Regions from separate parts of the Scandinavium tedordense genome, predicted to be linked through region 1. Evidence: predicted binding sites of a transcription regulator. Region 1 holds the regulator's gene; the other holds the start of a gene.
The links. Region 1 encodes PurR, which represses purine synthesis genes. Its sites were predicted from a motif close to CANGCAAACGTTTGCNTG; they were not measured.

Region 1 (7,319 bases):
GCCTACTACATTGACTACCGTAACGCCCGCCCGAACTATCTCGAGCATTTCTGGGCGCTGGTAAACTGGGAATTTGTCGCGAAGAACCTGGCGGCATAATCTATTGCCCGGCGAGAAACATCACCCGCCGGGCATATTATCAATGGCTGGAATACACTTCTTCTGGCTGACGACGCCCAGTCATCAGCACAACCAGTAACGCAACCCCAGCGATAATCGCACCCATTACTGGCACGAAGGTGTAACCCAGACCGCCGGAAATCACTGCCCCGCCCGCGGCCGCGCCCAGCGCATTACCCAGGTTGAACGCCCCAATATTGACCGATGACGACAGACCTGGTGCTTCATGTGCTACACGCATCACGCGCATTTGTAGCGGAGGAACTACCGCGAAGGTCGCCGCCCCCCAGATAACCATGCTCACCGCCGCACCGATTTCGTTTTGCGCAAGCCACGGGATGAACGCCATGATAATGATAAGTAGCGTCAGGAAACCTTTCAGCGTGGCAGTCACGGAGCGGTCAGCAAACTTGCCACCGAGATAGTTACCGATAGAGAAGCCGATGCCAATCAGTACCAGCATGGCGGTAACGAACAGCGGTGACGCATGCGTAATGGTATGCAGCACTGGCGAAATATAGGTGTAGAGCGTGAACATCGCCCCGGCCCCGAGCACGGTCGTCAACAGCGCCGTCAGCACCTGTGGGCGCATCAGAACCGACAGCTCTTTTTTTACGTCCGGGCGTTCACCGCTGCTGCCCTTCGGTAACGAGAACCACAGGCTGACCATCGCCACCAGGCCAAGTCCGGCCGTCGCAAGGAACGACATTCGCCAGCCGATGGTTTCACCAAGCCAAGTGGCCGCCGGAACGCCGCCGATATTGGCAATCGTCAGCCCCATAAACATGGTCGCCACCGCGCTGGCTTGCTTGTGCTTAGGCACTACGCTTGCAGCCACAACCGAGCCGAGGCCGAAGAAAGCGCCATGATTAAGACTGGTGATAATGCGCGACAACAGCAGCGTAGTGTAATCCGGCGCGATAGCCGACAGCACATTGCCGAGCGTGAAAATTGCCATCAGGAAAATAAGCGCATTACGGCGCGCGCGATGTGAAAGCAGCAGCGTCATCAGCGGGGCACCGACCATCACGCCAATGGCATAGGCGCTGATCAGCATTCCGGCCGCGGGAATCGACACGTCCACACCTTTGGCGATGACAGGCAGCAGGCCCATTGGCGAAAACTCAGTGGTACCTATGCCAAATGCCCCAACAGCCAGTGCCAGCAGGGGGAAATTGATTTTCATGTAACGACTCCGGTAAGCCATCTCATTGAGACAGTGCGAAAGCAGAAGCCAAAAGCATGACATCAATCACAAAAAAACAAAAGTAAACAAAATGGCAAAAGTTTTTTGCGAATTTGATAACAATCAGGAAGGAAAATGAGAAGGAGGAAGAGAGCTCTCCCTCCGGATAAATCAGTGCAGTACAGCAGTCAGCGCGGCAGCAACGATCAGCGCCAAAGCGATAACGGTGGTCATCAGAGAGAGCTTCAGGTCGGTACTCATCAATTTTTCTCCTTTTAATCCCCACAACAAAAGTGAGCTTGCTCATTTTTGCACAAATATACGCAAAAATCTTCCAGGTTTTAGGCTCATAGCGATTTTTCTCTTTCCCTTTGCCTCAGAATCAGACAAAATTCCACGCTAATTTAAAAGCGTACCAGCCATTGACCCCCTCCCGTCGTCCTGTCTGTCTCCCGGCGTACTGCAATTCAGTTGAATTGTGTTAAGGGTGTGTAAAGGCAAACGTTTTCGTGTCGGTAATCAGGCGTAAGGAAAGGGTCTGGAGTGAGAACGAATGGCAACTATTAAAGATGTAGCGAAACGCGCAAACGTTTCCACTACAACTGTATCACATGTAATTAACAAGACGCGTTTCGTGGCAGAAGATACCCGTAACGCGGTATGGGCGGCCATTAAAGAGCTGCACTACTCCCCAAGCGCCGTGGCACGCAGCCTGAAGGTGAATCACACCAAAACAATCGGCCTGCTGGCAACCAGCAGTGAAGCTGCCTATTTTGCTGAAATCATTGAAGCCGTTGAGAAAAACTGCTTCGAGAAAGGCTATACCCTGATCTTGGGTAATGCCTGGAACAACCTTGAAAAACAGCGCGCCTATCTTTCAATGATGGCGCAAAAGCGCGTCGATGGCCTACTGGTGATGTGTTCCGAATACCCGCAGTCGGTGCTCGAGATGCTGGAAGAGTACCGTCACATCCCGATGGTGGTGATGGACTGGGGCGAATCTAAAGCTGATTTTACCGACTCGGTGAATGATAACGCTTTCCAGGGGGGCTATATTGCCGGACGCTATCTGGTCGAACGCGGTCATCGTGAAATCGGCGTCATTCCTGGCCCGATGGAGCGTAACACCGGCGCCGGACGTCTGGCGGGCTTCATGAAAGCCATGGAAGAAGCGCAAATCAACGTGCCTGAAAACTGGATTGTTCAGGGTGATTTTGAGCCGGAATCCGGCTATCGCGCCATGCAGCAAATTCTTGCACAACAGCCACGCCCAACCGCCGTGTTCTGCGGCGGTGACATTATGGCGATGGGTGCGTTGTGTGCCGCAGACGAAATGGGTCTGCGTGTTCCACAGGATATTTCAGTCATTGGTTACGATAACGTGCGCAACGCGCGCTTCTTTACCCCTGCCCTGACCACTATCCACCAGCCTAAGGATTCGCTGGGTGAAGCGGCCTTCGATATGCTGCTGGATCGCATCGTCAATAAGCGTGAAGAGTCGCAGTCTATTGAAGTGCATCCTCGCCTGATCGAGCGCCGCTCGGTGGCCGACGGCCCATTCCGCGACTACCGCCGTTAATGACCTCTCAGGAGCCGGTTATTCCGGCTCCTGTAACCACTCTTTATTCAACGTTTCACTGTCCCCCAAATACTCCAGCAGCCAGCTCAGCGCCGGTGACATGTCATTTTGTTGCCAGGTCAGGCAGCACGCTGCATCAGGGAACGGATTTTCCAGCTCCAGCGCCACCCATTCACCACTGTCGATATACGGACGGGCAAAATGCGTGGGCACCATTCCGGCACACAGACCAGCGGAAAGACAGGTCGCGGAAGATTCCCAGTCCGGCACCACAATCCGTTTTTGATTATCCAGCAACCAGGTGATACGTTTCGGCAGCGATCGCGAGGTATCTTCCCGTACCAGCGCCGGCCAGTTGCGCAACACATCATCGCTGAGCGGGCCGGGCATCTGCGCCAGCGGATGTTGACTCGACACCACGCAGTTCCAGCTCAGCATCCCCATATCACGAAATGCGTAACGCCCACCGACCGGGATCGCCTGTGTGGCGCCAATCGCCAGCTCTACACGCCCGTCGGATAACGCATCCCACACGCCGTTGAATACTTCCTGGAAAACGCACAGTTCGACATCCTTAAAGTGGCGATAGAAATCGACAATCATCTGCCGGGTACGTTCCGGGCGCACAATATTATCCACCGCGATGGCCAAATTGCCACGCCAGCCGTTGGCAATTTGCTGACACTGCTGGCGGGTGATCTGCATTTTTTTGATAACAGAGCGACCCTCTTTCAAAAACCAGGCACCTGCGGGGGTTAATTCTACGTCGCGATGGCGTCGTTCAAACAGCGGTACCGCCAGCCATTCTTCCAGCTGACGTACGGTATAGCTGATCGCAGAAGGCACACGGTGCAACTCCTGCGCGGCTGCGCTGAAGCTCCCGTTACGCGCTACGGCGTCCACGACTTCTAGAGAATATTCTGACCACATAGGCTGCCTGCAAAAAATTTGAACTCACCAGACAAATATTAGCGTTTCACAAGAGAAGTTGCACTCCCTACACTCTGCTGCCATCGACACCTGCAACGAGAAAGAAAATGAATAAGCAACCTGGGAAAGGATTTTTGTGCTGGCTGGCTGGCCTGAGCGTACTCGGTTTTCTGGCAACCGATATGTATCTGCCCGCATTTGCCGCCATTCAAACTGATTTACAAACCCCTGCTGCTGCCGTCAGCGCCAGCCTGAGCCTGTTCCTGGCCGGTTTTGCCCTCGCACAGCTGATGTGGGGTCCGCTGTCTGACCGTTACGGTCGTAAACCTATTCTGCTGACCGGCTTGGCGATATTCGCCTTTGGCTGTCTGGGGATGCTGTGGGTCCGTGATGCAACCCTGCTGCTGGTGCTCCGCTTCGTTCAGGCGGTCGGCGTTTGCGCCGCTACCGTCACCTGGCAGGCGATGGTCACCGATTATTATCCGGCCCAACGCACCAATCGTATCTTCGCGACTATCATGCCGCTGGTTGGACTTTCCCCAGCGCTGGCACCGCTGCTCGGCAGCTGGATCCTGCATCATTTCGAATGGCAGGCAATTTTTGCCACCCTGTTCGGCATTACGCTGCTGCTGATGCTGCCTGCGCTACGTCTGCAAAAACCCGTGCGAACCGTGCATAAAGAAGAACAGCCGCTGACCTTCCTGACACTTTTGCGCTCGAAAGATTATCGCGGCAACGTACTGATTTACGCCGCCTGCTCCGCCAGCTTCTTTGCGTGGCTGACCGGCTCGCCGTTTATTCTGAGCGCCATGGGTTACGGCCCGACGGTGATTGGCCTGAGCTACGTGCCGCAGACCATCGCTTTCCTTATTGGGGGCTACGGCTGTCGTGCCGCCCTGCAAAAATGGGAAGGACAACAGATGCTGCCATGGCTGCTGCTGGCCTTTGCCGTGAGCGTAGCGGGCACCTTTGCTGTCGGTTTGACCGCAGGCAGCTCACTGACCACCCTGCTGATCCCTTTCTGTCTGATGGCGATGGCCAACGGCGCGATTTACCCAATCGTTGTGGCTCAGGCACTGCGCCCGTTCCCACACGCTACGGGTCGGGCAGCTGCGATGCAAAACACGTTGCAGTTGGGTTTGTGTTTCCTGGCAAGCCTGGTGGTTTCCACCCTGATTTCTACTCCACTCCTGACCACCACCAGCGTGATGCTGGCCACCGTGGTTCTGGCAGGCTGGGGTTACCGGATGCAGTTTGTTGCACAACGTGATGAAAACGCGGGTCCAACTGAAGAATCACACGCATAGTATCGTTAGCGACTATGTAACAATTCAGTCATTAGTTTGCTAAGAATTTTTTATTGAATCACTCATTTTTGCGGCCTATACTGGTTCGGTAACACATAAATACGATAAATATTAGCGATTAACGGGGGAACGGATCTCCCCCGATTAACCACGGAAGGCCTTTCGGCAAGGGTTATCTCCCTTCCTCTGTTCTACGTCGGATAGCAGACTCACGGATATTCCGTGAGAGTTCTCACACAACCAAAAAAGCGTCTACGCTGTTTTAAGGTTCTGATCACAAGCCGCGTGATGGAGAAGCTATGAGTTCATCGTGTATAGAAGAAGTAAATGTGCCTGATGATGACTGGTACCGCATTGTTAATGAATTACTGAGTCGTGCCGGCGTCAGGGTTAATGGTTCTGCTCCCTCAGATATCCGGGTCAATAATCCCCTGTTCTTTAAACGTGTGCTGCAGGAAGGGTCACTGGGATTAGGCGAAAGCTATATGGACGGCTGGTGGGAATGCGAACGGCTCGATGTATTTTTTCATAATGTGCTTCGTGCCGGTCTGGAAAGCCAACTCCCCCACCATCTTAAAGACACGCTTCGTGTCGCAGGTGCCCGTCTGCTCAATCTTCAAAGTAAAAAACGCGCCTGGATAGTGGGTAAAGAGCATTACGATTTGGGCAACGATTTATTCAGTCGGATGCTTGACCCCTTTATGCAATATTCCTGCGCGTACTGGAAAGATGCGGAAACGCTGGAACAGGCACAACAGGCGAAACTGGACCTCATTTGTCAGAAACTGCATTTGCAGCGCGGCATGCGGGTTCTGGATATCGGCTGCGGCTGGGGTGGGCTGGCGCAATTTATGGCGAAAAACTACGACGTGAGCGTCGTCGGTGTGACCATTTCGGCTGAACAGCAGAAGATGGCCCAGGCGCGCTGCGAAGGGCTGGACGTGCAAATCCTGTTGCAGGATTATCGAGATTTGCAGGATCAGTTCGACCGTATTGTATCTGTCGGAATGTTCGAGCACGTCGGGCCAAAAAACTACACCACCTATTTCGACGTAGTGGATCGTAACCTGACACCTGACGGCCTGTTTTTGCTGCACACCATCGGGTCGAAGAAAACGGATAACAGTGTGGATCCGTGGATAGACAAATACATCTTCCCGAATGGCTGCCTGCCTTCCGTGCGTCAAATTGCCAACGCCAGTGAACCGCACTTTGTAATGGAAGACTGGCATAACTTTGGCGCTGATTACGACACGACTCTGATGGCCTGGCATACGCGTTTTCTGCATAGCTGGCCAGAAATTGCTGACAACTATTCAGAGCGTTTCAGAAGGATGTTCTCATATTATCTGAATGCTTGTGCCGGGGCATTTCGTGCTCGCGATATCCAACTCTGGCAGGTGGTATTCACCCGCGGTGCCGAAGGTGGTTTACGCGTCGCCCGATAAAACAAACCCCGGCAAGCCGGGGTTTGTTTTTACTCATCTGCGCTGAACGTTTTGGTTGCCGCTTCCTTTGCGGCCATGACACGTTCTACCGTATCCACCACCGCCTGCGTCTGCGGATCAATCTCAATGTTCACCTTCTCACCGAGCTTTTTCTTACCGAGCGTCGTGCGCTCCAGCGTTTCCGGGATCAGATGCACGCAGAAGCGCGTCGGTGTGACTTCTCCGACTGTCAGGCTAATACCGTCAATGCCGATAAAACCTTTATACAAGATATATTTCATCAGCGTCGGATCCTGAACCTTGAACCATATCTGGCGGTTATTTTCAGAGGTCAGGATTTTTGATACGTCGGCAGTGGTCATAATATGGCCCGACATTAAATGGCCGCCAATCTCATCGCTAAAACGCGCGGCACGTTCCACGTTAACCACGTCGCCAGCTTTCAGCTCGCCAAGATTGGTGATGCGCAGCGTCTCTTTCATCAAGTCAAAACTGATGTGATTGCCGTTAATTTCCGTCACCGTCAGGCAGCAACCGTTGTGGGCAACAGAGGCACCAGTTTCAATGCCGTCGAGCATATGCACTGGCATTTCAACGACATGCGTGCGGAAGTTAGGTTTTTCATCGATGGACACAATTTTTGCAGTGCCCTGAACGATACCAGTAAACATGCCAATAACTCCTGTATCTTACGAGGACGGAATCATCACCGCCTTTTATACCCCGCACAATACCAGTTGCCATCCAGC
Region 2 (7,319 bases), on a different contig from region 1:
CACCATGTCTGAAGGCTGGAATATTGCCGTACTGGGCGCAACGGGTGCCGTAGGTGTTGCCCTGCTTGAAACTCTTGCAGAGCGTCAGTTCCCGGTGGGAGAAATTTACGGTCTGGCCCGTAGCGAAAGCGCCGGAGAATCCCTGCGCTACGAAGGTAAAACCGTGCGCGTGCAGGACGTCGCCGAGTTTGACTGGACTCAAGTTCAGCTGGCCTTTTTTGCTGCGGGGGTGGAAGCCTCTGCGGCCTGGGCTGACGAAGCCGCTAACGCAGGCTGTCTGGTGATTGATTTAAGCGGTCTGTTCGCGCTTGAGCCTGACGTCCCGCTGGTTGTGCCGGATGTGAACCCGTTTGTGCTGGCGGATTACCGCAATCGCAATATCGTGGCGGTGCCGGACAGCCTGACCAGCCAACTTCTGACTGCGTTGAAGCCGCTGATCGACGACGGTGGTCTGTCGCGTATCGCGGTTACCAGCCTGATGTCGGCATCCTCACAGGGCAAGAAGGCCGTCGACGCGCTGGCAGGGCAGAGCGCCAAACTGCTGAACGGCATTCCGATTGATGAAGATGATTTCTTTGGCCGTCAGTTAGCCTTCAATATGCTGCCACTGCTGGTTGATCGTGAAGGCGGTATTGCGGAAGAACGTCGTATTGTCGATCAGGCCCGCAAAATCATGCAGGACGATGGCCTGATGATTTCTGCTCAGTGCGTACGTGCGCCAGTGTTTTACGGTCTGGCGCAAATGGTTAGCTTCGAAGCGCTGCGCCCGCTGGCAGCAGAAGAGGCGCGTGACGCGTTCGAGCGCACTGAGGATATCGCCCTGTCTGCGGATACTGATTTTCCGACTCAGGTAGCTGATGCCTCCGGCAGCGCGCATCTTTCCGTGGGCTGTGTGCGTAACGATTACGGTATGCCTGAGCAGATTCAGTTCTGGTCGGTAGCCGATAACGTCCGTTTTGGCGGCGCGTTGATGGCGGTAAAAATCGCTGAGAAATTGGTTCAGGAGTATATGTACTGATGTCTGAAGTGGAAGCGCTGCCGGTCAGTAAAGTCGCGCTCGGCATTGAGTACGACGGCAGCAAATACTACGGTTGGCAACGACAGAACGACGTGCGCAGCGTGCAGGAAAAACTGGAAAAGGCGCTGTCGCAGGTCGCGAACGAACCGATTAGCGTGTATTGCGCAGGCCGAACTGACGCAGGCGTGCACGGCACCGGTCAGGTTGTGCATTTTGAAACGCAGGCGCAGCGCAAAGACGCGGCCTGGACGCTTGGGGTAAATGCGAATTTACCTAAAGACATCGCGGTGCGTTGGGTGAAAGCTGTGCCTGACGATTTCCATGCGCGTTTCAGTGCCACCGCACGTCGGTATCGTTACATTATCTACAATCAACGTCTTCGTCCGGCAGTGTTAAGCGAGGGCGTAACGCATTATTACCATGCACTTGATGCCGAACGCATGCAGCGTGCGGCGCAAAGTCTGCTCGGTGAGAATGACTTTACCTCGTTTCGTGCGGTCCAGTGTCAGTCGCGCACGCCGTGGCGAAACGTGATGCACATTAACGTCGAACGTTACGGTGCATACGTGGTGGTGGATATCAAAGCAAATGCCTTTGTACATCATATGGTGCGGAATATTGTGGGCAGCCTGATGGAAGTGGGTGCCGGAAACCAGCCTGAGAGCTGGATTGCAGAGCTGCTGGAGGCGAAGGACAGAACGCTTGCGGCAGCGACGGCGAAAGCTGAAGGGCTATATCTTGTTTCGGTAGATTATCCGGAACGGTTCGACCTTCCTACGCCGCCTATGGGCCCGCTATTTTTAGCGGACTGAATGCAGTCACTTAAGGTTAAGTTACTATGGATCTGATTCGCTTTCTGATTGATTTTATTTTGCATATTGATGTGCATCTGGCTGAACTGGTCGCGCAATACGGCGTCTGGGTCTACGCTATTTTGTTCCTGATTTTGTTCTGTGAAACAGGATTGGTGGTGACACCTTTCCTGCCAGGCGATTCGCTGCTGTTTGTTGCCGGTGCTCTTTCTGCGTTACCGACAAACGATCTGAACGTGCATTTGATGGTGGTATTGATGGTGATTGCGGCGATTGTCGGCGATGCACTGAATTACACCATTGGTCGCGTGTTTGGCGAACGGTTGTTCAGTAATCCGAATTCGAAAATCTTCCGTCGTAGCTATCTCGATAAAACGCACCAGTTTTATGAAAAGCACGGTGGGAAAACCATCATCCTCGCCCGTTTTGTGCCGATCGTCAGAACCTTCGCACCGTTTGTGGCGGGAATGGGGCACATGTCCTATCGTCATTTTGCGGCGTATAACGTGATTGGCGCGCTGCTGTGGGTACTGCTGTTTACCTACGCGGGTTATCTGTTCGGTGACCTTCCGATCATTCAGGAAAACCTGAAACTGCTGATCGTGGCCATTATCGTGCTGTCGGTCCTGCCGGGCATTATCGAGATAATTCGTCACAAGCGCGCCGCCGCTAAGCAGGTTAAATAATTACAGAGCCCGGAAAGTGGCGCAAAGTGGCACCGGTTAGACCACTTTTTTGTCCCATGTTCTGGGCTCTTATGTTTTAATGTGCAACATTTCATGGTCTGTAAGCCCTAAAAATGGCATTATTCGCCGCTTACAGCAAAAACTGGCATCGACCAGGTTCAGGCAGAAAGGTTATCAATGAGCTGGATTGAACGAATTAAAAGCAACATAACCCCCACGCGCAAGGCGAGTATTCCGGAAGGGGTATGGACCAAATGTGACAGCTGCGGACAGGTACTGTACCGCGCAGAGCTGGAGCGTAACCTGGAGGTTTGTCCGAAGTGCGATCACCACATGCGTATGTCAGCGCGTAACCGCCTGCATAGCCTGATGGATGAAGGTACTCTGGTAGAGCTGGGTAGCGAGCTTGAGCCGAAAGATCTGCTGAAGTTCCGCGACTCTAAGAAATACAAAGATCGTCTGGCTTCTGCTCAAAAAGAAACCGGTGAGAAAGACGCGCTGGTGGTAATGAAGGGGACCCTGTTTGGTGCACCTGTCGTTGCTGTGGCCTTTGAGTTTTCCTTTATGGGCGGCTCGATGGGTTCTGTGGTTGGTGCCCGTTTCGTCCGTGCCGTTGAGTATGCGCTGGAAAACAATTGCCCGATGGTGTGCTTCTCCGCCTCCGGTGGTGCGCGTATGCAGGAAGCGCTGATGTCACTGATGCAGATGGCGAAAACCTCTGCAGCGCTGGCAAAAATGCAGGAACGTGGTCTGCCGTATATTTCAGTGCTGACCGACCCAACCATGGGTGGCGTTTCCGCAAGCTTCGCAATGCTGGGTGACCTTAACATCGCTGAGCCGAAAGCGTTGATCGGCTTTGCCGGCCCGCGCGTTATCGAGCAGACGGTACGTGAAAAACTGCCGCCGGGCTTCCAGCGCAGTGAATTCCTTATCCAGAAGGGCGCGATCGACATGATCGTCCGTCGTCCGGAGATGCGCTTCAAGATTGCCAGCTTGCTGGCGAAGATGATGAATCTCCCGGCACCGAATCCGGATGCGCCACTTGAAGAAGTGGTGGTACCGCCGGTACCGGATCAGGAACCAGAGGCCTGATAAATGCAAAGGGCAGGGCCAGACGGCGCTGCCCTTTTTGCTTGTGCTAACCGTTAACTATCGCGGGTATCATGGAAAAAGACATCACTCCACTCGCCACGTCGCCCCTCGCCGCGTGGCTTTCTTATCTGGAACACCTGCACAGCAAAACCATCGATCTGGGACTGGCGCGCGTCAGCGAGGTCGCGGGTCGAATGGGCGTGCTGAAACCTGCTCCATTCGTCTTCACCGTCGCGGGTACTAACGGCAAAGGGACTACCTGCCGTACGCTTGAATCGGTGCTGTTGGCCGCAGGCTTTAAGGTCGGCGTATACAGTTCTCCGCATCTGGTCCGGTACACCGAACGCGTGCGCGTACAGGGTGGCGAGCTGGCTGAATCTGCACATACCGCGTCGTTTGCTGAAATCGAAAAGGCACGCGGCGAAATCTCCCTGACCTACTTTGAATTTGGTACGCTGTCAGCGCTGTGGTTGTTTAAACAGGCTCAGCTGGACGTAGTCATTCTGGAAGTGGGACTCGGCGGACGTCTGGACGCGACCAATATCGTCGATGCCGACGTGGCGGTTGTCACCAGCATTGCGCTCGACCATACCGATTGGCTAGGGCCGGATCGCGAAAGCATTGGCCGTGAAAAAGCCGGTGTGTTCCGCAGCGGTAAACCGGCAGTTGTCGGTGAACCCGATATGCCGCAGACCATTGCCGAGGTCGCTGCTGAAAAAGGCGCTACGCTGCTGCGTCGCGGCGTTAACTGGCGTTATGAGATCACGGGCGACAGCTGGCGGTTCAGCGATGCTCAGGGCGAGCTGAGCGCGCTCCCGTTACCGCAGGTGCCACAGCCTAATGCTGCGACGGCGCTGGCGGCGTTGCGGGCGAGTGGGCTGGCGATTGGCGAGCAGGCAATGCGGGACGGCATTCAGAACGCGATGCTGCCGGGGCGTTTCCAGATTGTGAGCGATTCACCGCGTCTGATCCTCGACGTGGCGCATAATCCTCATGCGGCGGCATATCTGGCGGAACGTCTGAAAATGCCGTCTACAGCCGGGCGTACGCTGGCGGTGATTGGTATGCTTCATGACAAAGATATTGCCGGGACGCTGGCCTGTCTGTCGGACGTTGTTGACAGCTGGTATTGCGCCCCGCTGGAAGGCCCTCGTGGGGCTACGGCGGAACAGCTGGTGGAACATTTGCGCGATGGCGCAGTCTATGCCACTGTAGCGCAGGCGTGGCATGCCGCGATGGCGGATGCTGGCCCACAAGATACGGTGCTGGTGTGTGGTTCGTTCCACACGGTGGCTCATGTAATGGAAGAGATGGACGCGGGGAGAACCGGTGGCGAGTAAGTTTCAGAATCGTTTAGTCGGAACCATTGCGCTGGTGGCACTGGGGGTTATTGTGCTTCCAGGGCTGCTGGATGGTCAGAAAAAGCATTATCAGGATGAGTTCGCGGCAATTCCCCTGGTTCCTAAACCGGGTGATAAAGAAGAACCGGATATGCTGCCAGCGGTTACGCAGGCGCTGCCTTCTCAGCCTCCGGAAGGGGCGGCAGAAGAGGTCAGGGCAGGGGATGCAGCAGCCCCATCGCTTGATACGTCGCGCTATGCGGCGAACAGCGGTGCGAATGAGATAGATGATGCCGCACAGCCTGCACCAAAACCGGTAGCACCTAAGCCTCAGGTTCAGACGCAAACCAGACCACAACGTGATACCACAAACGCACAGTCAGCAGCAACGACGCAAGCGCCTCCTGCTCAGTCGAAGCCTGTTGCCGAAGACAAACCGACGCCGACGGGCAAAGCCTACGTCGTGCAGCTCGGTGCGTTGAAGAATGCCGACAAGGTCAATGAGATTGTCAGCAAACTGCGTGGCGCCGGATATCGCGTCTTTACCGCGCCGTCTACGCCAGTGCAGGGCAAAATCACCCGCATTCTGGTGGGGCCGGACGCGTCGAAAGACAAGATGAAAGGTTCGCTTGGCGAGTTGAAACAGCTGTCAGGTCTGAACGGTGTGGTAATGGGCTACAGTCCGAACTAACGATACACTTCATCTTTCGAACAGCCTTTGCGTTGGCTTTACGTGTTCACCCCGGTCACATCGTTTTCTCTGTGACCGGGGATTCCCGCGTTTGCCGTCCTGGCGCATCTCGAAAGATTTTGGGTATATGCAACGAAATCGATGAAAATCGATTGGGCTGAAAGTGCCCTCAGAGGCGAAAAGCTCATGCGGCGTTGAACGTTTTTTCAGCGCCATTTTTATTTGGGCGGGGAAAGGAATTCCCTACGCAAACGTTTTCTTTTTCTGTTAGAATTCGCCCCGAACTGGACGACAGGGCGTAAAATCGTGGGACAACTATGGTCTGGATTGATTACGCCATTATTGCGGTGATTGGTTTTTCCTGTTTGGTAAGCCTCATCCGCGGCTTTGTTCGTGAAGCATTGTCACTGGTAACGTGGGGTTGTGCTTTCTTTGTTGCCAGTCATTACTACACTTATCTGTCTGTCTGGTTTACGGGCTTTGAAGACGAACTGGTTCGAAACGGGATTGCTATCGCGCTGCTCTTTGTCGCGACGCTTATCGTCGGTGCTATCGTTAACTACGTTATCGGTACGCTGGTAGAGAAGACGGGCCTGTCGGGAACCGACAGGGTGCTTGGGATCTGTTTTGGTGCGCTGCGTGGAGTATTGATCGTCGCCGCCATACTGTTTTTCCTCGATACCTTCACCGGCTTTTCGAAAAGCGACGACTGGCAAAAGTCTCAGCTGATCCCTCAGTTCAGCGTCGTCATCAGAATGTTCTTTGACTATCTGCAAAGCTCGTCAAGTTTCTTGCCCAAAGCATAAGCTTTGGGGAGTTCTGAACGAGGAAAATGACGTATGTGCGGTATTGTCGGTATCGCCGGTGTTATGCCGGTAAACCAGTCGATTTATGACGCGTTAACGGTGCTTCAGCACCGTGGGCAGGATGCCGCGGGCATCATCACCATTGATGCAAACAACTGCTTCCGTTTGCGTAAAGCCAACGGCCTGGTGAGCGATGTGTTTGGCGCCGTGCATATGCAGCGCCTGCAGGGCAATATGGGTATCGGCCATGTCCGTTACCCAACCGCCGGCAGCTCCAGCGCGTCTGAGGCTCAACCTTTCTACGTTAACTCACCTTATGGCATCACCCTTGCGCACAACGGCAACTTGACCAACGCTCACGAGCTGCGCAAAAAGCTGTTCGAAGAAAAGCGCCGCCATATCAACACTACTTCCGATTCTGAAATTCTGCTGAACATCTTCGCCAGTGAGCTGGACAACTTCCGCCATTATCCGCTGGAAGCTGACAACATTTTCGCTGCGATTGGCGCGACTAATCGTCAGATTCGCGGGGCGTATGCGTGTGTGGCGATGATTATCGGACACGGCATGGTGGCTTTCCGTGACCCTAACGGCATCCGCCCGCTGGTACTCGGTAAGCGTGATATCGGCGATGGTCGCACCGAATACATGGTGGCGTCGGAAAGCGTCGCGCTCGATACGCTGGGCTTTGAATTCCTGCGTGACGTGGCGCCAGGCGAAGCGATTTACATCACCGAAAAAGGCCAGTTATTCACCCGTCAGTGTGCTGACAACCCGGTGAGCAATCCCTGCTTGTTCGAATATGTTTACTTCGCTCGTCCGGACTCGTTCATTGACAAGATTTCCGTCTACAGTGCGCGCGTGAATATGGGCA

Region 2: the regulator PurR is predicted to act here: its motif matches at 5,884-5,901, upstream of cvpA (colicin V production protein).

The regions. Positions count from the first base shown of each region.
Region 1 covers NZ_JALIGG010000056.1:74,139-81,457, forward strand. The annotation lists gene sodB (superoxide dismutase [Fe]) at 1-99, shown strand, start outside; gene MUU46_RS13510 (MFS transporter) at 140-1,306, opposite strand; gene cydH (cytochrome bd-I oxidase subunit CydH) at 1,478-1,567, opposite strand; gene purR (HTH-type transcriptional repressor PurR) at 1,860-2,885, shown strand; gene punR (DNA-binding transcriptional activator PunR) at 2,904-3,815, opposite strand; gene punC (purine nucleoside transporter PunC) at 3,923-5,122, shown strand; gene cfa (cyclopropane fatty acyl phospholipid synthase) at 5,422-6,570, shown strand; gene MUU46_RS13540 (riboflavin synthase subunit alpha) at 6,600-7,241, opposite strand.
Region 2 covers NZ_JALIGG010000054.1:197,589-204,907, reverse strand. The annotation lists gene MUU46_RS09940 (aspartate-semialdehyde dehydrogenase) at 5-1,018, shown strand; gene truA (tRNA pseudouridine(38-40) synthase TruA) at 1,018-1,830, shown strand; gene MUU46_RS09930 (DedA family protein) at 1,857-2,516, shown strand; gene accD (acetyl-CoA carboxylase, carboxyltransferase subunit beta) at 2,694-3,608, shown strand; gene folC (bifunctional tetrahydrofolate synthase/dihydrofolate synthase) at 3,680-4,948, shown strand; gene dedD (cell division protein DedD) at 4,938-5,639, shown strand; gene cvpA (colicin V production protein) at 5,957-6,445, shown strand; gene purF (amidophosphoribosyltransferase) at 6,479-7,319, shown strand, end outside.